Regions from separate parts of the Streptomyces sp. NPDC026575 genome, predicted to be linked through region 2. Evidence: predicted binding sites of a transcription regulator. Region 2 holds the regulator's gene; the other holds the start of a gene.
What was found. The regulator HspR, encoded in region 2, represses chaperone genes until heat shock. The targets are predictions, from matches to a motif close to TTGAGNNNNNNNNNCTCAA.
Positions count from the first base shown of each region.

Region 1: lon (endopeptidase La) is a predicted target of HspR. The motif match lies at 7,677-7,695, and genes of this name have one in related genera.

Region 1 is NZ_JBVHQM010000032.1:63,475-75,066, forward strand. Features, by position in the region: gene ACZ4NB_RS32810 (multifunctional oxoglutarate decarboxylase/oxoglutarate dehydrogenase thiamine pyrophosphate-binding subunit/dihydrolipoyllysine-residue succinyltransferase subunit) at 1-1,864, opposite strand, end outside; gene ACZ4NB_RS32815 (sensor histidine kinase) at 2,115-3,236, opposite strand; gene ACZ4NB_RS32820 (response regulator transcription factor) at 3,233-3,970, opposite strand; gene ACZ4NB_RS32825 (spermidine synthase family protein) at 4,045-4,803, opposite strand; gene ACZ4NB_RS32830 (rhomboid-like protein) at 5,051-5,857, shown strand; gene ACZ4NB_RS32835 (YfbM family protein) at 5,973-6,476, opposite strand; gene ACZ4NB_RS32840 (pentapeptide repeat-containing protein) at 6,660-7,505, shown strand; gene lon (endopeptidase La) at 7,718-10,177, shown strand; gene ACZ4NB_RS32850 (lysozyme) at 10,302-11,162, opposite strand; gene ACZ4NB_RS32855 (MarR family winged helix-turn-helix transcriptional regulator) at 11,440-11,592, shown strand, end outside.
Region 2 is NZ_JBVHQM010000034.1:76,781-88,372, reverse strand. Features, by position in the region: gene ACZ4NB_RS33830 (YbjN domain-containing protein) at 1-273, opposite strand, end outside; gene clpB (ATP-dependent chaperone ClpB) at 442-3,072, opposite strand; gene ACZ4NB_RS33820 (Uma2 family endonuclease) at 3,245-3,826, shown strand; gene ACZ4NB_RS33815 (pyridoxamine 5'-phosphate oxidase family protein) at 3,873-4,277, shown strand; gene ACZ4NB_RS33810 (hypothetical protein) at 4,686-5,090, shown strand; gene ACZ4NB_RS33805 (heat shock protein transcriptional repressor HspR) at 5,194-5,646, opposite strand; gene dnaJ (molecular chaperone DnaJ) at 5,648-6,820, opposite strand; gene grpE (nucleotide exchange factor GrpE) at 6,866-7,519, opposite strand; gene dnaK (molecular chaperone DnaK) at 7,516-9,381, opposite strand; gene ACZ4NB_RS33785 ((Fe-S)-binding protein) at 9,682-11,592, shown strand, end outside.

The DNA of each region.
Region 1 (11,592 bases), on a different contig from region 2:
ACTTCACGTCGCCGGAGCCGTGCATCGACTTCGGGTCGAGGTTGCCCTCGAACTCGCGGAAGATCTGCGCGTAGGACTTGCCGACGATGTTGGCGAGGACGTTGAGGCGGCCGCGGTGGGCCATGCCGATGACGACCTCGTCCAGGCGCGACTCGGCCGCGGAGTCGATGACCGCGTCCAGCAGCGGGATGACGGACTCGCCGCCCTCCAGCGAGAAGCGCTTCTGGCCGACGTACTTGGTCTGCAGGAACGTCTCGAACGCCTCGGCGGAGTTCAGTCGGCGCAGGATGCGCAGCTGCTCGTCGCGCTCCGGCGACTTGTGCGAGCGCTCGACGCGGTCCTGGATCCACTGGCGCTGCTTGGGGTCCTGGATGTGCATGAACTCGATGCCGGTGGTGCGGCAGTACGAGTCGCGCAGCACGCCCAGGATGTCGCGCAGCTTCATCATGGACCGGCCGGAGAAGCCGCCGACCGCGAACTCGCGCTCCAGGTCCCACAGGGTGAGCCCGTGCTCGGTGATGTCGAGGTCGGGGTGCTTGCGCTGGTGGTACTCCAGCGGGTCGGTGTCGGCCATGACGTGGCCGCGGACCCGGTAGGAGTGGATCAGCTCGAAGACCCGGGCGGCCTTGGTGACGTCGTCGTCGTGCGAGGCGTCGATGTCCCGCAGCCAGCGGACCGGCTCGTAGGGGATCCGCAGCGACTTGAAGATGTCGTCGAAGAACTCGTTCTCGCCGAGCAGCAGCTGGCTCATGACGCGCAGGAACTCGCCGGAGGCGGCGCCCTGGATCACCCGGTGGTCGTAGGTGCTGGTCAGCGTCATGACCTTGGAGACGCCCAGCTTGTTCAGGGCGTCCTGGGAGGTGCCCTGGAACTCCGCGGGGTAGTCCATCGCGCCGACGCCCATGATCATGGACTGGCCGGGCATCAGACGGGGCACCGAGTGGACGGTGCCGATGCCGCCGGGGTTCGTCAGCGACGCGGTGACTCCGGTGAAGTCGTCCATCGTCAGCTTGTTGTCGCGGGCCCGGCGGACGATGTCCTCGTAGGCCTGCCAGAACTCGAAGAACGAGAGCGTCTCGGCCTTCTTGATGGCGGCGACGACGAGCTGGCGCTCACCGCTCGGCTTCACCAGGTCGATGGCCAGGCCGAGGTTGATGTGCGGCGGCTTGACCAGCGTCGGCTTGCCGTCCTTCTCCGCGAAGGAGTAGTTCATCGACGGCATGGCCTTGAGGGCCTGCACCATCGCGTACCCGATGAGGTGGGTGAAGGAGACCTTCCCGCCCCGGGCGCGCTTGAGGTGGTTGTTGATGACGATGCGGTTGTCGAACAGCAGCTTCACCGGGACGGCGCGGACGGACGTGGCCGTCGGCAGCTCCAGGGAGGCGTTCATGTTCTTCGCGACGGCGGCCGACGGGCCGCGCAGCTGGACGTACTCGGGCGCGGCCGGGGCCTCGCCGTCGGCGGCCTGCTTGGCGGCCGGCTTCGCGGCGGCCTTGGCGGGGGCCGCCTTGGCCGGGGCCGGCTTGACGGGGGCCGGAGCGCTCGCGGCAGGCTTCGCCGGGGTGGCCGGCTGTGCTGCGGGCTGCGCGGCGGGGACCGGCGGCGTGACCGGGGCAGACGGCGCCGGGGCGGCCTGCGCGGGGGCCGCGGCCTCCGCGGGCTTGCTCGGCGCGGTGGCGCCGCCCGGCTTGTAGTCGGCGAAGAAGTCCCACCAGGCTCGGTCTACCGAGTTCGGGTCCTGGAGGTACTGCTGGTAGATCTCGTCGACGAGCCACTCATTGGGACCGAACGCGGCAGCAGGGCTCTTGCCCTGCCCCTCTTGGTCGGTCGAGATGCTCGAGCTGTTGGGGGACTGTAGCGACACGGCGGCAACCGCCCTCTTCCGCTTCCTAAGGTGGTGGACAGCGGGAATAAAGGCTACGCCTCTTGTGACCATTGGTGCAGTCCGGGAGGGCCACTCGTCGCGCACGTCACATTCCCGAAGGGGTTTCGGGGCATGACTTGGCGGGAAACACACGAGGTTTGCCCGTGTGCGGGTAGGGCTCACCGCCGTCGCACCCATGGGATGAGTGCTCCTACCACCGACCCTACGTCACCGAACGTCAACGCGGACGTCAGCTGCGCGCCGACTCCAGCCCCGGAAGAGTGACCCGGATCCGGCAACCCCGAGCGGATTCGGCCACGCCGATGCGTCCGCCGTGCAGATCCACCGCCCAGCGGGCGATCGCCAGGCCCAGGCCCGTACCGCCGTCGCTGCCGGGACCCGAGGGGGCCGGGCCGCCGCGGTTGAACCGCTCGAAGACCCGGTAGCGCTCGGACTCGGGGATGCCGGGCCCCTCGTCCTGCACCTCCAGCTCCAGGCTCTCCGGGCCCTCGCCGCGCCGGGCGTGCACCGTGACCCGGCCGTGGCGCGGGCTGTGCTTGATCGCGTTGTCGATGAGATTCGCCACGACCTGGTGGAGCCGCTCGGCGTCGGCGTGCGCGGTCAGCTCCGGCGGCGAGACGTCGAGGTGGAGGTGGACGTCCGTACGGGTGTGGGTGCCGGAGCCGGCCAGTCCGGACAGCGTGGAGGCGCCGCGGCTCATATTGGCCTCCTTGAGCACCCCGGACAGATACGGCCAGACCTCGAAGCGCCGGGCGTGCAGCGGCACCACGCCGTTGTCCAGCCGGGACAGGTCCAGCAGGTGCTCGACCAGGCGGCCCAGCCGCTCGGTCTGCTTCAGCGCCGTGCGCATCGTCTCCGGATCGGGCTCGCAGACCCCGTCGACGACGTTCTCCAGGACGGCGCGCAGCGCGGCGATGGGGGTGCGCAGCTCGTGCGAGACGTTGGCGACCAGCTCCTTGCGGTGGGTGTCCACCGCCTCCAGGTCGGCCGCCATCCGGTTGAAGGCGTTCGCCAGGTCGCCGAACTCGTCGCGGCGGGCCGAGCGCACCCGGCGGCTGTAGTCGCCGTGCGCCATCGAGCGGGTGACGTCCGTCATCTCGCCCAGCGGGGCGGTCAGGCTGTTCGCCACGAACTGGGTGAGCAGCAGCGAGGCGATGATCGAGAAGATCGTGATCACCCGCAGCTCGGTGGCCGAGTGCATCGCGACGAACACCAGCAGGGTGGTGATGATCACCGAAACGCTGACCAGCGCACCGAGCGCCGCCTTGACGGAGCGGTACGGGTCCAGCGGGCGCAGCGCGTCCCAGACCTGCTGCCACAGCTCGCGCAGGGGCTGCTGCCACCGCTTCATGCGGCCGGAGTCTCCAGCGCGTAGCCGACCCCGTGGACCGTGCGGATGCGCTCGGCGCCGATCTTGCGGCGCAGCGCCTTGATGTGGCTGTCGACCGTACGGGTCCCGGAGGCGTCCGCCCAGTCCCACACCTCGGCCAGCAGCTGCTCACGGGAGAGCACCGCGCGCGGCGTGTTCGCCAGGCAGACCAGCAGATCGAACTCGGTGGGCGTCAGATGGACGTCCGCGCCGCGCACCCGGACCCGGCGCTGGGCGTGGTCGATCTCCAGCTCGCCCAGCCGCAGGATGCCGCTGCGGGGGGTGTGGGCGGCCAGCGCGGCGCGCTCGACCCGGCGCAGCAGGACGTGCACCCGGGCGGCCAGCTCGCGCATCGAGAACGGCTTGGTCATGTAGTCGTCGGCGCCGACGCCGAGGCCGACCAGCATGTCGGTCTCGTCGTCGCGGGCCGTGAGCATCATCACCGGCACCGGGCGCTGCGCCTGGACGCGGCGGCACACCTCCAGGCCGTCGAAGCCCGGCAGCATCACATCGAGGACCAGCAGATCGGGCTGCCATGCCTCGGCGGTGTCCACGGCGGCCGGGCCGTCCGTGGCCGTCTGCACCTGGAAGCCCTCGGCGCGCAGCCGGGCCGCGATGGCGTCGACGATCGTCGGGTCGTCCTCCACGACCAGTACCCGGCGCTGGGCGCCCGGCGTGGCGGCGGCGCCGCCCTGCGTTGTCTGAGTCTGGTCCATCGCCCGCCCCTGCATGTCCCTGCGTGGTCGCGTACTAGCTGGGCAGCAGCGTACGGGCATGGTGTGACTGTCGGCTACGCGCCCTTCCGCGCGAGGTGGACCACGTCGGGGACGCCTCGGACAACGGGGATCTCTTCCGTACGTACCTCGCTGAACCCGGCATTTCGCAGGGCCTCCTCGAAGGCCGGCGAGGGCTGCGCGGACCATATGGCGAGCACTCCGCCGGGCGTGAGGCGGTCGCGGCAGGCGGCGAGTCCGGTGGGGGAGTAGAGGCTGTCGTTGTCCTCGGTGACGGTCCAGTCGGGGCCGTTGTCGATGTCCAGGCACAGCGCGTCGTAGGTGGCCTCGGGGCCGGTCCCGCGGCGCAGATGGGCGACGAGGTCGGTGTGCAGGATCGCGCACCGCGGATCGGCCAGTGCGGCCGCCGAGACGGCCGACAGCGGGCCGTCGCGGTGCCAGTCGATGACCGCCTCCTCGCGCTCGACGACGCTGATCCGGCCCCATCTCGGCTGCTCGGCGGCCCTGGCCAGGGAGAAGCCGACGCCCAGGCCGCCGATCAGCACCGAGGGCCGCTCGCGGTCGGCGGGGAGCCCGTCCAGCGCGGCGTCGATCAGCAGCCGTTCGGACCGGCCGTCGGAGGTGTCCATCAGGAAGCAGCCGTTGGCGATGATCTCGTAGATCACCGGGGTCGCGGGGCCTTCCGGTCCTGCCGGTCCGGTGGGGTCCTTGGCCCGCTGCCGCAGCACCACCTCGCCGTACGGGCCCTCGCGCCGGTCGATCGTGCGGGGGGCCGCTGCGGGGTCGGCCGTCTGCTGCGGAGTAACGGAAACCATGGCGCCCATGGTGGCCAACACGCCCCGCGCCGGGCAACGCGATACGGGGCGGGTGGGCCGCCGGGACCCTGACGCGGGTGCCGCGACGGCAGTTGTCTGGTGTGAGGCATATCACTCTCACAACTTCCTCATGGGTTGAGCAGGCAGGGTGGTCCGCGACGTTGTGCACAGCAGAACGAGCACGCACCGCCCGGGGGAGATGGGGCGTGGCTCACCGGATGAGCCATGGACTGGGAGGGACCGCCAAGTGAGCTGGCTGGGAACCGCCGGAGGGGCACGGGCCGATCGGGGCCCGGGCGACATTGCGGGAGCCGGTGCCGGGCCGGCGGCCGAGCGGCTGCGCCGGGCGAGCACCGGGCCGGCCGCCGAGCGGCTGCGCCGACGGGTCTGGCGGCTCCTCCCCACCCCCACCGGCACCCCCTTCACCCTCGGCTACGCCGTCCTGCTCGCCGCCACCTCCCTCTTCGCCGAACACGCCGACCCCCACCTGGTCTCCGAACTGCTGCGGGGCTCCAGCACGGACGTCGTCCACCTGACCAAGGCCCCGCTGCTGGTGCTGGCCGCCAGCGCCCTGTGGATAGCCGGCGGACTGACCTCCGCCTACGCCCTCGCCTTCCTCCTCGTCCTGACGGCCCTGGAGCGGCGGATCGGCGGACTGCGCAGCGCCGCGGTCTTCTTCGGCGGCCATGCGCTGGCCACCCTCGCCACCGAGGTGCCGGTGGCCTTCTCCGTCGCCGCCGGGCAGCTGCCGGAGAGCTCCCTGCACCGCCTCGACTACGGCATCAGCTTCGGCGTGATGACCTGCACCGGAGCCCTCGCGGGCCTGCTGCCGGCCTGGGCGCGCTGGCCCCTCCTGGCCGGCGTGGGCTGCCTGGCGCTGACCGATCTGCTGGCCTACCTGGACCCGATGACCGACTGGGGGCATCTGCTGTCCCTCGCCCTGGGCACGGCCTGCTGGCCCCTGCTGCGCCGCTGGCGCGCCTGCCGCACCGGCCCTCGGCCGCTCCTCGGCGACCTGGGGCATCCGGCGCTGCGCGGCGTGCGGACCTACTGACCCCGGCGCGACGGGCCCGGAGCCGGTCCGGTGGATCGGCCCCGGCGCCGGGTCAGCCAGGGGCCGCATTTCCGGACCGCATCTCCGGACCACCGGCACCCGCCCGCACCCCCTCCTAGCCGAGCCAGACGAGCACGGCGTCCCCCTGGTCCGCCGCCGCACGGAAGAACGGACGCAGCGCGTCGTAGTGCTCGCGCACATAGTCCAGGGGCTCGCCGCGCTCCCACACGATCGACGGATACACCGCCGCCAGGGCGAGGTCCTCCGGGCCGACGCCGGCCGTCAGCTCCGCGCCGGATATCTCCGCGAGCGCCTCGGCGGCGACCCGCACCCGCTCGGCGGTGAGGTAACGAGGCGGGCCGTAGCCCCAGTCGTCGGCCCCCGGGACGTCCGCCTCCCCGTACACGATCTCCACCGGGAAGGCCGCCCGGCGCAGCAGGAACCCGAGGGCGTCCCAGGCTTTGTCGACGTCCAGGCAGCGGGCCGCGGCCGGCTCCGCGGGCTGCCCGGCTTCCTCTTCCATCCGCCCGATGACCAGCTTGAACGCCCACTCGGGGTCGTCGAGGGCGCGGTCGAATTCGGCGGGGGTGACGCGTGCGAACTGTCCGATCATGCTCATGGATCCGAGGCTAGGGGCGACCACTGACAACGCCCGGCGGCCGGCGCCGCGTTGGCGGCCCGCCGGCGCCCCGCGGCGAGCGAAACCGGCCGGCCGCTGCCACCCGTCCGGGCCTGGGAGAATGGACCTCCCTTCCAGGCGCCGCCCCGTGCGGCGCACGCCGGCCGCAGGAGTATCCGCACCGTGTCCCCAGACCGCGCGCCCGAGCGCAAGCAAGCACATCCGGACACTGTCGAGCTGGGCCTGCAGTCCGACTGCGGCAGCTGCTTCGGGCTGTGCTGCGTCGCGCTGCCGTTCGCGGCCTCCGCGGACTTCGCCCTCGACAAGGAGGCCGGCCGGCCCTGCCCCAACCTGCAGACCGACTTCCGCTGCGGCATCCACACCGACCTGCGCAAGCGCGGCTTCTCCGGCTGCACCGTCTTCGACTGCTTCGGCGCCGGGCAGAAGGTCTCCCAGGTCACCTTCGGCGGACGGGACTGGCGGCAGGCACCCGGCACCGCCCGGCAGATGTTCGACGTGTTCCCCGTCATGCGGCAGCTGCACGAACTGCTCTGGTACCTGGCCGAGGCGCTCACCCTCCGGGCCGCCCGCCCCCTGCACGCCGACCTGAGGGCCGCGCTGGAGAAGACCGAACGCCTCACCCGCGGCAGCGCCGAGGAACTCGCCGCGCTGGACGTGCCGGCCCACCGGGGCGAGGTCAACGCCCTGCTGCTGCGCACCAGCGAGCTCGTACGGGCCAAGGTCCCGGGCCGCAAGAAGGAGCGGCGGGGCGCCGACCTCATGGGGGCCCGCCTCAGGGGCGCCGACCTCCAGGGCGCCAACCTCCGCGGCGCGTACCTCATCGCCGCCGACCTCAAGGGCGCCGATCTGCGCCGGGCGGATGTGATCGGCGCCGATCTGCGCGACGCCGACCTCAGCGGCGCCGACCTCACCGGCGCCCTCTTCCTGACCCAGGCCCAGCTGAACGCGGCCCGGGGCGACTCCACCACCAAGCTGCCCGAGACGCTGACCCGCCCCACGCACTGGTAGCCGGGCACCAACCCGCGCACCGGTAGCCCGGCACCCGCCCCGCGCACCGGTATGCCGGGCGCCCCCCGGCACCCGCCCCGCGCACCGGCAAGCCGGGCGCTCCCCGACGCCTGCCCCGCCGCGATCGCTCACAGCGAACGCGCGCGGGGAACAACTCCCCACCCCTCCGCATTGAGTGGGTAAAGCTCAACTTGATTGCCGAAGGGGAGATCATGGCTTCGACGTCCACATCGCTCACCCTGCCCGTGCTGCCGCTCGACGACGAGGTCGTGCTCCCCGGCATGGTGGTGCCGCTGGACCTGTCCGACGCGGACGTCCGCGCCGCGGTGGAGGCCGCACAGGCCGCCGCCACCTCGGGTAACAAGCCGCGGGTGCTGCTTGTGCCCCGCATCGACGGCACCTACGCGGGCATCGGCACGCTCGGGCGGATCGAGCAGGTCGGCCGGCTGTCCGACGGCGACCCCGGAGCGCTGATCCGGGGCCTGGGCCGGGTGCGGATCGGTTCCGGCACGACCGGCCCCGGCGCCGCACTGTGGGTGGAGGGCACGACCGTCGACGAACAGGTCCCCGATCCGCTGCCCGGGGCCGTCGCCGAACTCGTCACCGAGTACAAGGCGCTGGCCACCAGCTGGCTGCGCAAGCGCGGTGCCTGGCAGGTCGTCGACCGCGTCCAGCAGATCGAGGACGTGCCGGCGCTGGCCGACAACTCCGGCTACTCGCCCTTCCTGACCACCGAGCAGAAGGTCCGGCTGCTGGAGACCACCGACCCGGTCGCCCGCCTGAAGTTCGCCACCGAGACGCTGCGCGACCACCTCGCCGAACAGGACGTCGCCGAGTCCATCGCCAAGGACGTCCAGGAGGGTGTCGACAAGCAGCAGCGGGAGTTCCTGCTGCGGCGGCAGCTGGAGGCGGTCCGCAAGGAACTCGCCGAGCTGAACGGCGACCCGGAGGACGAGAGCGACGACTACCGAGCCCGGGTCGAGGCCGCCGACCTGCCCGAGGACGTCCGCAAGGCCGCCCTCAAGGAGGTCGACAAGCTGGAGCGGGCCAGCGACCAGAGCCCCGAGGGATCGTGGATCCGCACCTGGCTGGACACCGTCCTCGAACTGCCGTGGAACGAACGGACCGAGGACGCCTACGACATCGCCGGCGCCAAGCGGGTGCTGGACGCCGACCACGCCGGCCTGGAGGAGGTCAAGGAGCGGATCACCGAGTACCTGGCCGTCAGGAAGCGACGGGCCGAGCGCGGCCTGGGGCTGGTCGGCGGCGGGGCCAAGGGGACCGCGCCCGGTGAGTCCGGCAAGGGCGGCGGTGGACGACGGGCGGGCGGCGCCGTCCTGGCACTCGTCGGCCCGCCCGGCGTGGGCAAGACCTCGCTCGGCGAGTCCGTCGCCCGCGCCATGGGCCGCTCGTTCGTCCGGGTCGCGCTCGGCGGCGTCCGCGACGAGGCGGAGATCCGCGGCCACCGCCGTACGTACGTCGGCGCGCTGCCCGGCCGGATCGTCCGCGCCATCAAGGAGGCCGGCTCGATGAACCCGGTCGTCCTCCTCGACGAGATCGACAAGGTGGGGTCCGACTTCCGGGGCGACCCGGCGGCCGCCCTCCTGGAGGTACTGGACCCGGCGCAGAACCACACCTTCCGCGACCACTACCTGGAGGTCGAACTCGACCTCAGCGACGTGGTCTTCCTGGCCACCGCCAACGTCCTCGAAGCCATCCCCGAGCCGCTGCTGGACCGGATGGAGCTGGTCCGGCTGGACGGCTACACCGAGGACGAGAAGGTCGTCATCGCCCGGGACCACCTGCTGCCGCGCCAGCTGGAGCGGGCCGGCCTGGAGCGGGACGAGGTGGCGCTGGAGGACGACGCGCTGCGCCGGCTGGCGGGCGAGTACACCCGCGAGGCGGGCGTACGGAATCTGGAGCGGGCCATCGCCCGGCTCCTGCGCAAGGTCGCCGCCCAGCACGAACTCGGCGAGCGGGAGCTGCCGTTCACGATCGGCGTGGAGCAGCTGCGCCCGCTGATCGGGCGGCCGCACCACACCCCCGAGTCCGCCCAGGACCCGGCCGAGCGGCGGACGGCCGTCCCCGGAGTGGTCACCGGCCTCGCGGTCACCGGCGCCGGCGGCGACGTGCTCTACGTGGAGGCATCGCTCGCCGATCCGGAAACCGGTGCGTCCGGGCTCCAGCTGACCGGCCAGCTCGGCGACGTGATGAAGGAGTCCGCGCATATCGCGCTGTCGTTCCTGCGCTCCCATGGCGCGGAGCTGGAGCTGCCGGTCGCCGACCTCAAGGAGCGCGGAGTGCATCTGCACGTACCGGCGGGCGCGGTCCCCAAGGACGGGCCGAGCGCGGGCGTGACGATGACGACGGCGCTGGCCTCGCTGCTGTCGGGCCGGCAGGTCCGGCCGGATGTGGCGATGACCGGTGAGATCTCGCTGACCGGGCGGGTGCTGCCGATCGGCGGCGTCAAGCAGAAGCTGCTCGCGGCGCACCGGGCCGGGATCACGACGGTGATCATCCCCAAGCGGAACGAACCGGACCTGGACGACGTCCCGGCCGAGATCCTCGACTCCCTGGAGGTCCACCCGGTCGCGGATGTCCGCCAGGTGCTGGAGCTGGCGCTGACACCGGCGTCCAACGGTGCCGTGCCCGAAATCCCCGTCGCGGCCTGAGCCGCGCGCGGGGAGAGGGGGCGGGCCCCTGCCGCACGGGCTGTGCGGCAGGGGCCCGTCGGCGCGTACGGCCCGGGCGTGGAGGGGGCCGTACGCCCGCGCAAGGACCGTCGGCCGGGTGCGCTCAGCCGTTCGCCAGCGCCTGCAGCCGGTCGTAGGCGCCGTTGAAGCGGTTGTGGTCACCGACCGTCGGGCCGGTCGAGGTGTACTGCCAGATGGTGTGGAAGCCCCAGCCGGCCGGGAGTTCGCCGACCGAGGAGCCGTAGCGCGGAACCCACAGCGGATTGACGGCCCCGAAGGCGGACGAGTTGCCGGTGCACTGCTTCCACCAGCCGGTGGAGGTGTAGATGACCGCGTCCCGGCCGGTGCGCGCCTTGTAGGTGGCGAACCAGTCCTTCATCCAGTTGACCAGGCCGGCCGCGCTCAGCCCGTAACAGGTCGCGCCGTAGGGGTTGTACTCCATGTCGAGCGCGCCGGGCAGCGTCCTGCCGTCCTTGGACCAGCCGCCGCCGTGGTCGACGAAGTAGTTGGCCTGGGCGGCGCCGCTGGAGGTGTCGGGCGTGGCGAAGTGGTAGGCGCCACGGATCATGCCCACGTTGTAGGAGCCGTTGTACTGCTGCGCGAAGTACGGGTTGGTGTAGCTGGTGGACTCCGTCGCCTTGACGTAGGCGAAGCGGGCGCCGCTGTTCCAGAGCGTCGACCAGGCGACGTTGCCGTTGTGGCTGCTGACGTCCACGCCCTCGACGGACGCCGCGAGCGAGGCCGCCGGCGGGGCGGTGCCGATCGCGGTGCCCTCGTGCCTGGCGATCTGCGAGCCGGCCCAGTCCTGTCCGGGGTGGGTCGGTTCCGGCGCGCGCCGCGGAGCCTGGGCGCCGGCGGCGGACGGCCGGCCGAGAAGGAGGGCGAGAATCGCGAGAAGGGCCCCGACCACGGTCGCGAGGGAGCGTGCGGGGCGGTGGGGGAAGCCGGATCTGAGCACGGTCATACGTGTCTCCGGAGATCTCGGTGGGTGACCTGAGGGGGATGATCTGACGGCATGACGCAGACGCGATGACACGGAGGTGCGGTGTGCATGACGCGCGGCGGAACCTTTGACGCCGACCGGGCCGCTTGGTGTGGTCATGCCAGGTATCACGATACGCGCGTAGACCGATGAGGCAAAAGAGGGTTGCCGGGCTGCCGTTGGTCTAATCCTGCGAAATACTGGCCGAGCTGCGGCTTCGGCCGCCGAGGGCGGAAACTTTCAGATGAGGAAAGCGGGAATGGGCGCTGACGTGCACAACACCGGAGCCGGCGGTACCGCGGCGGACTGCGAGCCGACTGGTGAGGACCACGTATTTCTCGCCCTGGAACGGGAATTGGCGGTATTCCTCCGCCGTGCCCGGGCCTCGTCCGGCGAATTGGCCCGCGAGGTG
Region 2 (11,592 bases):
CTTCGACTTCTCGTCGATGCCGTGGGCACGGTCGTAGAACGTACGGACGGAGAAGATCTGCTGCTCCTCCTCGCCCCGGAACATGAAGTACGTGCGGAACTGCTCCCACGGGGCGGCGAGGTCACCCTCCTCGTCGACTACGTACTTCAGCTCCATCTGGTCGAGGAGCTGCTTGACCAGGTCCTGGTCTGGCACGACGGGACCATCAGGCCCCGACGGCTCGGGTTCGGGCTGGCCCCCGAAATTCGGAATCGAGGACGGGTCGATGCTCACCGTGGAATTCCCTTCGTATGGTCCTTGCCATCCTCCCCCACATCCGCCCCGTCCTGGCAACCCCGGAGGGCCGGGTGCGGGCAAGGTGTCGCTCAAGGCAACGATCCGGCGGCACGATCAGGCACCCGGGACGGCCCGCCGGACCCGCCGACGGGCCGTCCGCGCAGCTCAGGCCGCCCCTTCGCGCACCGGCAGCACCGACAGCCGATCACCGTCGACATCCACCCGCACGGTGTCCCCGTCCAGCACGTCACCCGCCAGGATGGCGCGGGCGAGCTGGTCGCCGATGGCCGTCTGGACCAGGCGGCGCAGGGGGCGCGCCCCGTAGGACATGTCGGGGGCCGGCGCACCGTCGACCGGCTGTTGGCCGAGCCAGGCGAGCCAGGTCAGGGCGCGGTCGGTGACGTCCAGCGTCAGACGGCGCTCGCCCAGGCGGCGCTGGAGGTGGTCGAGCTGGAGCCGGGCGATCCGCTGCAGCTGGTCCGTGCCGAGCGGGTGGAAGACCACCACGTCGTCGAGCCGGTTGAGGAACTCGGGCCGGAACGAGGACCGGACCGTCTCCAGCACCTTCTCCCGCTTCTCGTCCTCCTTCAGCAGCGGGTCCATCAGGAAGGCGGAGCCGAGGTTGGAGGTGAGGATCAGGATGGTGTTGCGGAAGTCGACCGTGCGGCCCTGGCCGTCCGTGAGCCGTCCGTCGTCGAGCACCTGGAGCAGGATGTCGAAGACCTCGTGGTGGGCCTTCTCCACCTCGTCCAGGAGGACGACGGAGTACGGGCGGCGGCGTACGGCCTCGGTGAGCTGGCCGCCCTCCTCGTAGCCGACGTATCCGGGCGGCGCGCCCACCAGGCGGGCGACGGAGTGCTTCTCGCCGTACTCCGACATGTCGATCCGGACCATCGCCCGCTCGTCGTCGAAGAGGAAGTCCGCGAGCGCCTTGGCCAGCTCGGTCTTGCCGACGCCGGTCGGGCCGAGGAAGAGGAACGAGCCGGTGGGGCGGTCCGGGTCGGCGATCCCGGCGCGGGTACGCCGCACCGCGTCGGAGACCGCGCGTACGGCCTCGGACTGGCCGATCAGCCGCCGGCCGAGCTCGTCCTCCATGCGCAGCAGCTTCTGGGTCTCGCCCTCCAGCAGGCGGCCCGCCGGGATACCGGTCCAGGAGCCGACCACATCGGCGATGTCGTCCGGGCCGACCTCCTCCTTGACCATGGACTCCTTGGACGCCTCCTGCTCGGCCTCGGCGGCGGCCGCGGCCTCCAGCTCCTGCTCGACGGCCGGGATCTCGCCGTAGAGCAGCTTGGAGGCGGTGTCGAAGTCGCCGTCGCGCTGGGCGCGCTCGGCCTGGCCGCGCAGGTCGTCGAGCTTCTCCTTCAGCTCACCGACCCTGTTGAGGCCCTGCTTCTCCTTCTCCCAGCGGGCGGTCAGGCCGCGCAGCTCCTCCTCCTTGTCGGCGAGGTCCTTGCGCAGCTTCTCCAGCCGCTGGACGGAGCCGGCGTCGGTCTCGTTCTTGAGCGCCAGCTCCTCCATCTTCAGGCGGTCGACGGCGCGCTGGAGCTCGTCGATCTCCACGGGCGAGGAGTCGATCTCCATACGGAGCCGGGAGGCAGCCTCGTCGACGAGGTCGATCGCCTTGTCGGGCAGGAAGCGGGAGGTGATGTAGCGGTCGGAGAGGGTGGCGGCGGCGACCAGGGCGGAGTCGGCGATCTGCACCTTGTGGTGCGCCTCGTAGCGGCCCTTGAGACCGCGCAGGATGGCCACCGTGTCCTCGACGGTCGGCTCGGCGACCAGCACCTGCTGGAAGCGCCGCTCCAGCGCCGGGTCCTTCTCGATCCGCTCGCGGTACTCGTCGAGCGTCGTCGCACCGACCATCCGCAGCTCGCCGCGGGCCAGCATCGGCTTGAGCATGTTGCCGGCGTCCATGGACGAGTCGCCGCCGGCGCCCGCGCCGACGACCGTGTGCAGCTCGTCGATGAAGGTGATGATCTGGCCGTCGCTGGACTTGATCTCCGCCAGGACGGTCTTCAGCCGCTCCTCGAACTCACCGCGGTACTTCGCGCCCGCGACCATCGCCCCCAGGTCGAGCGCGACCAGCCGCTTGTTGCGCAGCGACTCGGGCACATCGCCCTTGACGATCCGCTGGGCCAGGCCCTCGACGACGGCGGTCTTGCCGACGCCCGGCTCGCCGATCAGCACCGGGTTGTTCTTCGTCCGGCGGGAGAGCACCTGCACCACCCGGCGGATCTCGTGGTCCCGGCCGATGACCGGGTCGAGCTTGCCCTCGCGAGCGGCCGCGGTGAAGTCCGTACCGAACTTCTCCAGCGCCTTGTACGTGCCCTCCGGGTCGGCGTTGGTCACCCGCTGGCCGCCCCGGCTCGCCTCGAAGGCGGCCAGCAGCTTCTTGGCGGAGGCGCCCTGCTGCTCCAGCAGCTCGCCGGTGCGGCCGCCCTTGGCCGCGATCCCGATCAGCAGATGCTCGGTCGAGACATAGGCGTCGCCCAGCTCCTTGGCCCGCTGGGTCGCGTCCGCGATCGCGCCGAGCAGCTCGCGGTCCGGCTGCGGCGGGGCGACCGTCGAGCCCTGCACGCTGGGCAGCGCGGCGAGCTGGCGCTCGGCGCCGTTGCGCAGCACGGCGGCGTCCGCCTCGACGGCCGCCAGCAGGTCCATGATGTTCTCGTTGTCCTGCCCGGCCAGCAGCGCCAGCAGGAGATGCGCGGACGTCATGTCCGCATGCCCGGCGGTGATCGCCCGGTCATTGGCGGCGCTCAGCGCCTCCCGGCTCTTGTTGGTCAGCTCGGCGTCCACGGCCCGGTGTCCTCCCTGTGTGTGCTGTTCCGACACGTCTTCTTGCAGGTACTAACGTGCAGTAAGTTGAGTCTATTCCACTCAAGGCCGCCCGTACGGGTGAAGCGGACCGAACAATGCTTCCCCGCCCTGGCCGCCTGGTGACACTGGCCTTCGACCACAAGGAGGTGGCATGACGGCTATGGCACACGAGCCGATGGTGACGGACGCGGAGACCCTCCTGGACGGCTTTCTGGCCTTGGAAACCCCGCCGGGCTTCCGGGCCGAGCTCATCGAGGGGGAGATTGTTGTGTCACCGCCGACCGATGGCGACCACGAGGACTACCTGAGCATCATCAACGAGCAGGTGCACAGGGAATCCGAAAGCGCCATGCAGATCTCGGGCTACAAGGGACTCACCCTCTCCAGTCCAGACGGCCATCCCGTGGATCACGTGATCCCCGACGCCACCATCGCCCCCCGCAGGCTCCGCCTCTTCCGGGGAGCCCCACCCTGGATGCGGAGCGACGGAGTGGCCTTGGTCGTCGAAGTGACGTCCAGCAGACCGGACAAGGACCGTGTCGCCAAGCGCCAGGCTTACGCCCGCGCCGACATTCCGCTCTACCTGCTGGTCGTCCGCGGCAAGTCCTCGGTCACGCTCTTCGGCGATCCGAAGGACGGGGACTATCGCGAGCTCCACACCAGGCCCTTCGGCAAACCCCTCCCCCTCCCCGCCCCCTTCTCCTTCGACCTGGAGACGGCCGACTTCCTCTGACCCCACCCAGGCCATGGGCCGCGGCCGCCCCTCTACGCTGGCCCCCATGGCCCACGACCTCTCCGCCCTCACGCCCGAGTACCTCGCCTTCTGGGGCGAGTACCTGATGCCGACGCTCACCACGCTGCGTGCGGACGGGACGCCGCACGTCGTCCCCGTGGGCGTCACCTACGACGCCGGGCAGCGGATCGCGCGGGTCATCACCCGCAAGGACAGCACCAAGGTCAAGAACGTCCTCGCCGCCGGGGCGGACGGTGCGACCGTCGCCGTGTGCCAGGTCGACAAGGGGCGCTGGGCGACCCTGGAGGGCGTCGCCCGGGTGCGTACGGACGCGGAGACGGTGGCCGACGCGGTGCGCAGGTACGCCGAACGGTACGGGCGGACGCCGACGCCGAACCCCGATCGGGTCATGATCGAGATCGCGGTGACCAGGGCGATGGGGCGGGCCTGAGAGCCCGTACCCGCACCGCGCACACCCCGGTCCGGACCTGGCCGGAAACACACCCTCCACAGCAGACGACAACCGCCCTACTGGTACCCAGGTACGACAGGAAACCGAACAGCTCCGCGCAATGACCGGGCGGGATCGGACCTGTCCCGTGCATGAGACGGCAGCTGGAGGCCGTATGGCGTCGGCATTGAGCATCGTCACGACCGTTCCGCGCCCACCGCGCGCCACCCCACCACGCCCGCACGCCGAGCTCTGCCCGCGCTGCGGTGGCCAACTCGCCGTGAACCAGGACGGCTGGAAGATCTGCCACGCCTGCGGTTACGCCTCGCCGCCCGGCACAGCCCCTCCACCACGGGCCGCCCTCGGGGGTATCGTCGCCCCCACAGTCGCCACGCCCCGGAGGGCACGATGAACTCGGTCCGAGTCACGGCGATCGCCTGCCTGATGCCGCTGTCCGAGCTGGACGAGGATCCGTTCCTGGTCGACGACCGCAGCCAGCACGACATGTGCAAGCAGTGGGCGGCGGCCCGTGACTACCACCTGACCTGCCAGCTCAGCCTGCACCAGCTGCGCGCCGACCACCGCGCGCTGTGGCGGGACGTCGAAGAGGGCCTGGTCGATGTGTTCGTCACGCCCAACCGCCGGGCCCTGGAGTACGCCATCGACGGCGCCGAGGAGTTCTCCGCACGCTGCGCGGCGGCCGGGGTACGGCTGGAGACCGCCGACCTCGACGAGCCGGTCTACACACTGGCGATGAAGTCGCAGGTGCACCGGCGGCTGTCGATGCCGACGGCCGGGTACAACGGCTGCTGACCGGCCCGGCGCACGGGCGGGCACACTCACCCAGATGACAAAAAGGGCCGGGATCACCCGGCCCTTTTCGCCACGTAGATGCGGGGCGCGCCCCGGCCGTCCGCTACTCGGACCGCTTGGGCCGCCACACCACCAGCGCACTGGTCTGCTGGACGTCCTGATAGGGCACCAGATCGCGCCGGTAGGAGGCATGCACCGCCGCCTCCCGCTGCCGCATCGCGCTGGCCGCGCCCTCCAGGGCGCCCTGCAGCTCGGCGACCCGCTGCTGCAGGGCCGCGACCTGGTTCTCCAGCTCGATGATGCGCTTGATGCCGGCGAGGTTGATGCCCTCGTCCTGGGACAACTGCTGCACCGTACGGAGCAGTTCGATGTCCCGGGCCGAATAGCGGCGGCCCCGCCCGGCCGTGCGGTCGGGCGAGACCAGCCCCAGCCGGTCGTACTGGCGCAGGGTCTGCGGATGCAGGCCGGAGAGCTGAGCCGCGACGGAGATGACGTACACCGGCGACTCATCGGTCAGTTCATACGGGTTACGACGCTGCCCGCCCCGGCTGTCCATCTCAGTCTCCCTTCGCGGCCTGGAACAGCTCCGCCCGCGGGTCGTCGCCCGCGGTCGCCTCGCGATAGGACTCCAGCGCTTCCCTCGCCTGGTCGCTGATGTCCTTGGGGACCAGCACCTCTATGGTGACCAGCAGATCACCCCGGGTGCCGTCCTTACGGGCCGCGCCCTTGCCGCGGGCCCGCATCGTGCGTCCGTTGGGGGTGCCGGCCGGCAGCTTCAGCGTGACCGGCGGGCCGCCCAGCGTCGGCACCTTCACCTCGCCGCCGAGCGCGGCCTCCGGGAACGTGACCGGTACCGTGACGGTGAGGTTGTCGCCCTTGCGGCCGAAGACCGGATGGCCGCCGACATGCACGACGACGTACAGATCGCCGGCCGGGCCGCCCTGCTCGCCCGGGGCGCCCTTGCCGCGCAGCCGGATGCGCTGCCCGTCGGACACGCCCGCGGGGATGCGGACCTGCATCGTGCGGGCGCTCGTCGCGCGCCCGCTGCCCTTGCAGACCTCGCAGGCGTCCTGGGCGATCAGGCCCCGGCCCTTGCAGTCGGCGCACGGGTCGGTCAGCGAGAAGCCGCCGCCCGCGCCCCGGCTGACCTGGCCGGTGCCCACACAGGTCGGGCAGACCCTGGGCGTACCGTTTTTGTCGCCGGTGCCCGAGCACGCCTTGCAGGGCGCCTGGCTGGACATCCGCAGCGGAACCGTGGCCCCGTCGACCGCCTCGGTGAAGCTGAGCGTCACCTCGGACTCGATGTCCTGGCCGCGCCGCGGCTGGGTACGCGTACCCGCGCCACCGCGGTTGAACAGGCCGCCGAAGACGTCCCCGAGCCCGCCGCCGAAGCCCCCGGCGCTGCCGGCTCCGCCCGAACCCCCGAAGAGGTCGCCCAGGTCGAAGTTGAAGCTGCCGCCGCCCCCGCCGGGGCCGGGGCGGAAGCCGCCGTTGCCGAACAGCGCCCGGGCGTCGTCGTACTCCTTGCGGCGCTTGGCGTCGCCCAGGACGTCGTTGGCCTCGGAGATCTCCTTGAAGCGCTCCTCAGCCTTGGCGTCGCCCTTGTTGGCGTCCGGGTGGTTCTCCCGGGCCAGCTTGCGGTACGCCTTCTTGATCTCCGCTTCGGTGGCGTCCTTGGGGACGCCGAGGACCTTGTAGTAGTCCTTCTCGACGAAGTCCTTGGTGCTCATCCCCGACGTCCCTCCTTTCCTGCGGTTTTCTGGTCGGTCCTCACGTCAGCCCTCGTCCGGGCCACCGCTCTCCTCGTCCGAGGGCTTGGCCTCGTCCTCGGATCCGGACTTGGCGCTCTGCGCGCCCGGCTGCGGCTCGGCGACGGCGACCCGCGCGGGGCGGATCGTGCGCTCACCGATGCGATACCCGGGCTGCAGGATCGCAACGCACGTCGTCTCGGTGACATCCGGCGCGTACGAGTGCATCAGCGCCTCGTGGATCGTCGGGTCGAAGGGCTCACCCTCCTTGCCGAACTGCTGCAGACCGAGCTTGGCGACCACGGTCTCCAGCGATTCGGCCACCGACTTGAAGCCGCCGACCAGTTCACCGTGCTCGCGGGCCCGGCCGACGTCGTCGAGCACGGGAAGCAGCTCGGACAGGAGGTTCGCCGCGGCGATCTCCTTGACCGTGACCCGGTCCCGCTCCACCCGGCGGCGGTAGTTCTGGTACTCCGCCTGGAGGCGCTGGAGGTCCGCCGTGCGCTCGTTGAGCGCCGTACGCACCTGGTCCAGCTGCGCCTGGAGCGCTACGTCCTGTACGTCCCCGGCCGGGGCCGAGCCCGCCTTGTCGGCGGACTCGGCCTCCTGCGCCGCGTCTTCGGGAGCGGCGTCAGAGGGGACGTCAGGCTTCTCTTCGAAACCCGGGGTCTCCTCCGTCACGCGGCACCACCCTTGGCGTCCTTGGGCTTCTCGTCGTCGACGATCTCGGCGTCCACGACGTCGTCCTCGGCCTTGGCCTGCTCGGCACCCGGAGCGGCGCCCTCGGCACCGGCACCGGCCTGCGCGGCCTGGGCGTCGGCGTACATGGCCTGGCCGAGCTTCTGGGAGACGGCCGCGACCTTCTCGGTGGCGGTGCGGATCTCCGCGGTGTCCTCGCCCTTGAGCTTCTCCTTCAGCTCGGCGACGGCCTCCTCGACCTCGGTCTTGACCTCACCGGGGACCTTGTCCTCGTTGTCCTTGAGGAACTTCTCGGTCTGGTAGACCAGCTGCTCGCCCTGGTTGCGGGTCTCGGCGGCCTCGCGGCGGCGGTGGTCCTCGTCCGCGTACTGCTCGGCCTCCTGGCGCATCCGGTCGACCTCGTCCTTCGGCAGCGAGGAGCCGCCGGTGACGGTCATCTTCTGCTCCTTGCCCGTGCCCAGGTCCTTGGCGGTCACGTGCATGATGCCGTTGGCGTCGATGTCGAAGGAGACCTCGATCTGCGGGACGCCGCGCGGGGCCGGCGGCAGGCCGGTCAGCTCGAACATCCCGAGCTTCTTGTTGTACGCCGCGATCTCGCGCTCGCCCTGGTAGACCTGGATCTGCACGGAGGGCTGGTTGTCCTCGGCGGTGGTGAAGATCTCCGAGCGCTTGGTCGGGATCGTCGTGTTCCGCTCGATGAGCTTGGTCATGATGCCGCCCTTGGTCTCGATACCGAGGGACAGCGGGGTGACGTCCAGCAGCAGGACGTCCTTGACCTCGCCCTTGAGGACACCGGCCTGGAGGGTGGCGCCGATGGCGACGACCTCGTCGGGGTTGACGCCCTTGTTGGCGTCCTTGCCGCCGGTCAGCTCCTTGACGAGCTCGGCGACGGCCGGCATACGGGTCGAGCCGCCGACCAGGACCACGTGGTCGATCTCGGACAGCTGGATGCCGGCGTCCTTGATGACGTTGTGGAACGGGGTCTTGCAGCGGTCGAGCAGGTCCGCGGTCAGCTGCTGGAACTGCGAGCGGGTGAGCTTCTCGTCCAGGTGCAGCGGGCCCTCGGCGGAGGCGGTGATGTAGGGAAGGTTGATCGTCGTCTCGGTCGAGGACGACAGCTCGATCTTCGCCTTCTCCGCGGCCTCGCGCAGACGCTGCAGCGCCATCTTGTCCTTGGACAGGTCGACGCCGTGGCCGTTGGCGAACTGCTTGACCAGGTAGTCGACGACGCGCTGGTCCCAGTCGTCACCACCGAGGTGGTTGTCACCGTTGGTGGCCTTCACCTCGACGACGCCGTCGCCGATCTCCAGCAGCGAGACGTCGAAGGTGCCGCCACCGAGGTCGAAGACCAGAATGGTCTGGTCGTCCTTCTCCAGGCCGTAGGCCAGGGCGGCCGCGGTGGGCTCGTTGACGATGCGCAGGACGTTGAGGCCCGCGATCTCACCGGCCTCCTTGGTGGCCTGGCGCTCGGAGTCGTTGAAGTAGGCCGGAACGGTGATGACCGCGTCGACAACCTTCTCGCCCAGATACGCCTCGGCATCCCGCTTGAGCTTCTGCAGGATGAAGGCGCTCATCTGCTGCGGGTTGAAGTCCTTGCCGTCGATGCCGATCTTCCAGTCGGTGCCCATGTGGCGCTTGACCGACCGGATGGTCCTGTCGACGTTGGTGACCGCCTGGCGCTTCGCGACCTCGCCGACCAGCACCTCGCCGTTCTTGGCGAAGGCGACGACGGACGGCGTGGTCCTGGCGCCCTCGGCGTTGGTGATGACGGTGGGCTCACCGCCCTCGAGAACACTGACGACGGAGTTCGTCGTACCCAGGTCGATGCCGACCGCACGTGCCATTTCGATTCCTCCAGCTGACTTGAGTGGAACAGGCTCAAGAGTGCAACACCAAGAAAAACCTGTCAACAGACCTGAGCCTGAGCCGCTCAACTTTTATGTCGCCCTTATCCTCACCCGGCCGTCGGCGAAGACGTCGGGGCGCCGCACAGGGTTGCCTTGGCGACACAGATCACCGGCCGGGCGGCTTCATGGCGCCCGGGAGAATGGGTAACCTCAGCCGCAGAACTAAAAAGTTACCGCTTAGTAGTTACCGCTCAGCTTTCTCAAGTCTTCCGCTCTCGCAGGTTCGAGGAGCCCGTCATGCAACTCGCCGCGATCATCGTGTCGCTGGTCCTAATCGCGGTCGGCGTCGCGCTGTTCGGCCGCGCCATCCTGCAGATCTACCGCTTCATGCGGCTAGGCCAGCCCGTACCCGCCGGCACCCGCACCGACGATCCCACGCAGCGCACCGTCACCGTGGTCAAGGAGTTCCTCGGCCACACCCGGATGAACCGCTGGGGCATCGTCGGTGTGGCGCACTGGTTCGTGGCGGTGGGCTTCTTCTCGCTCCTGCTGACGATCGTCAACGCCATCGGGCAGCTCTTCAAGGCCGACTGGCTCCTGCCGATCATCGGCGACTGGACGCCGTACAACGTCTTCGTCGAGTTCCTCGGCACGATGACGGCGCTGGGCATCCTGACCCTGATCGTCATCCGGCAGCTGAACCGGCCGGACAAGCCGGGCCGCAAGTCCCGCTTCGCGGGCTCCAACATCGGCCAGGCGTACTTCGTCGAGGCCGTGATCCTCATCGTCGGCGTCTGCATCTTTATGCTGCACGCGCTCGAAGGCGCCCAGCACCACGTGGACGGCTACGAAGCCTCGTTCTTCGTCTCCTACCCGGTGGTCTCGTGGCTGGAGGGGATGGACGTCTCCACGCTCCAGAACCTCACCTACTTCTTCGCCGGCCTGAAGATCGCGACCTCCTTCATCTGGATGATCACGGTCGCCCTGAAGACCGACATGGGTGTCGCCTGGCACCGCTTCCTGGCCTTCCCCAACATCTGGTTCAAGCGCGAGTCCTCCGGCGACGTGGCGCTGGGCGCGCTGCAGCCGATGACCAGCCAGGGCAAGCCGATCGACTTCGAGGACCCGGGCGAGGACGACCAGTTCGGCGTCTCGCAGATCGAGCACTTCTCCTGGAAGGGCATCCTCGACTTCTCCACCTGCACCGAGTGCGGCCGCTGCCAGTCGCAGTGCCCCGCCTGGAACACCGGCAAGCCGCTCTCGCCGAAGCTGCTGATCATGTCGCTGCGCGACCACGCGCACGCCAAGGCCCCCTACCTCCTCGCCGGCGGCGGCAAGGACATGGAGGGCACGGAGCAGGCCACCGAGGAGCAGCTCAAGGACGTGCCCGCGGCGGCGCTGGCCGAGGCCGAGCGTCCGCTGATCGGGACGCTGGAGGAGAACGGCGTCATCGACCCGGACGTGCTGTGGTCCTGCACCACCTGCGGCGCCTGCGTCGAGCAGTGCCCGGTCGACATCGAGCACGTCGACCACATCGTCGACATGCGCCGCTACCAGGTCATGATCGAGTCCTCGTTCCCGTCCGAGGCGGGCACGATGCTCAAGAACCTGGAGAAGAAGGGCAACCCCTGGGGCCTGGCCAAGAAGCAGCGCCTCGCCTGGACCAAGGAGGTCGACTTCGAGGTCCCGGTCGTCGGCAAGGACATCGAGGACCTCACCGAGGTCGACTACCTGTACTGGGTCGGCTGCGCGGGCGCCCTGGAGGACCGGGCGAAGAAGACCACCAAGGCGTTCGCCGAGCTGCTGCACATCGCGGGCGTGAAGTTCGCGATCATGGGCGGCGACGAGGCGTGCACCGGTGACTCGGCCCGCCGCCTGGGCAACGAGTTCCTCTTCCAGCAGCTCGGTCAGCAGAACGTCGAGATGCTGAACACGGCCTTCGGCGAGGACTCGGAGGACGAGTCGACGAAGAAGCCGAAGGCCAAGAAGAAGATCGTCGCGACCTGCCCGCACTGCTTCAACACCATCGCGAACGAGTACCCCCAGCTGGGCGGCGAGTTCGAGGTGATCCACCACACGCAGCTGCTGCAGCACCTCATCGACGAGGGCAAGCTCATCCCCGTCACCCCGGTCGAGGGGCTCATCACCTACCACGACCCCTGCTACCTGGGCCGCCACAACAAGGTCTACACCCCGCCGCGCGAGATC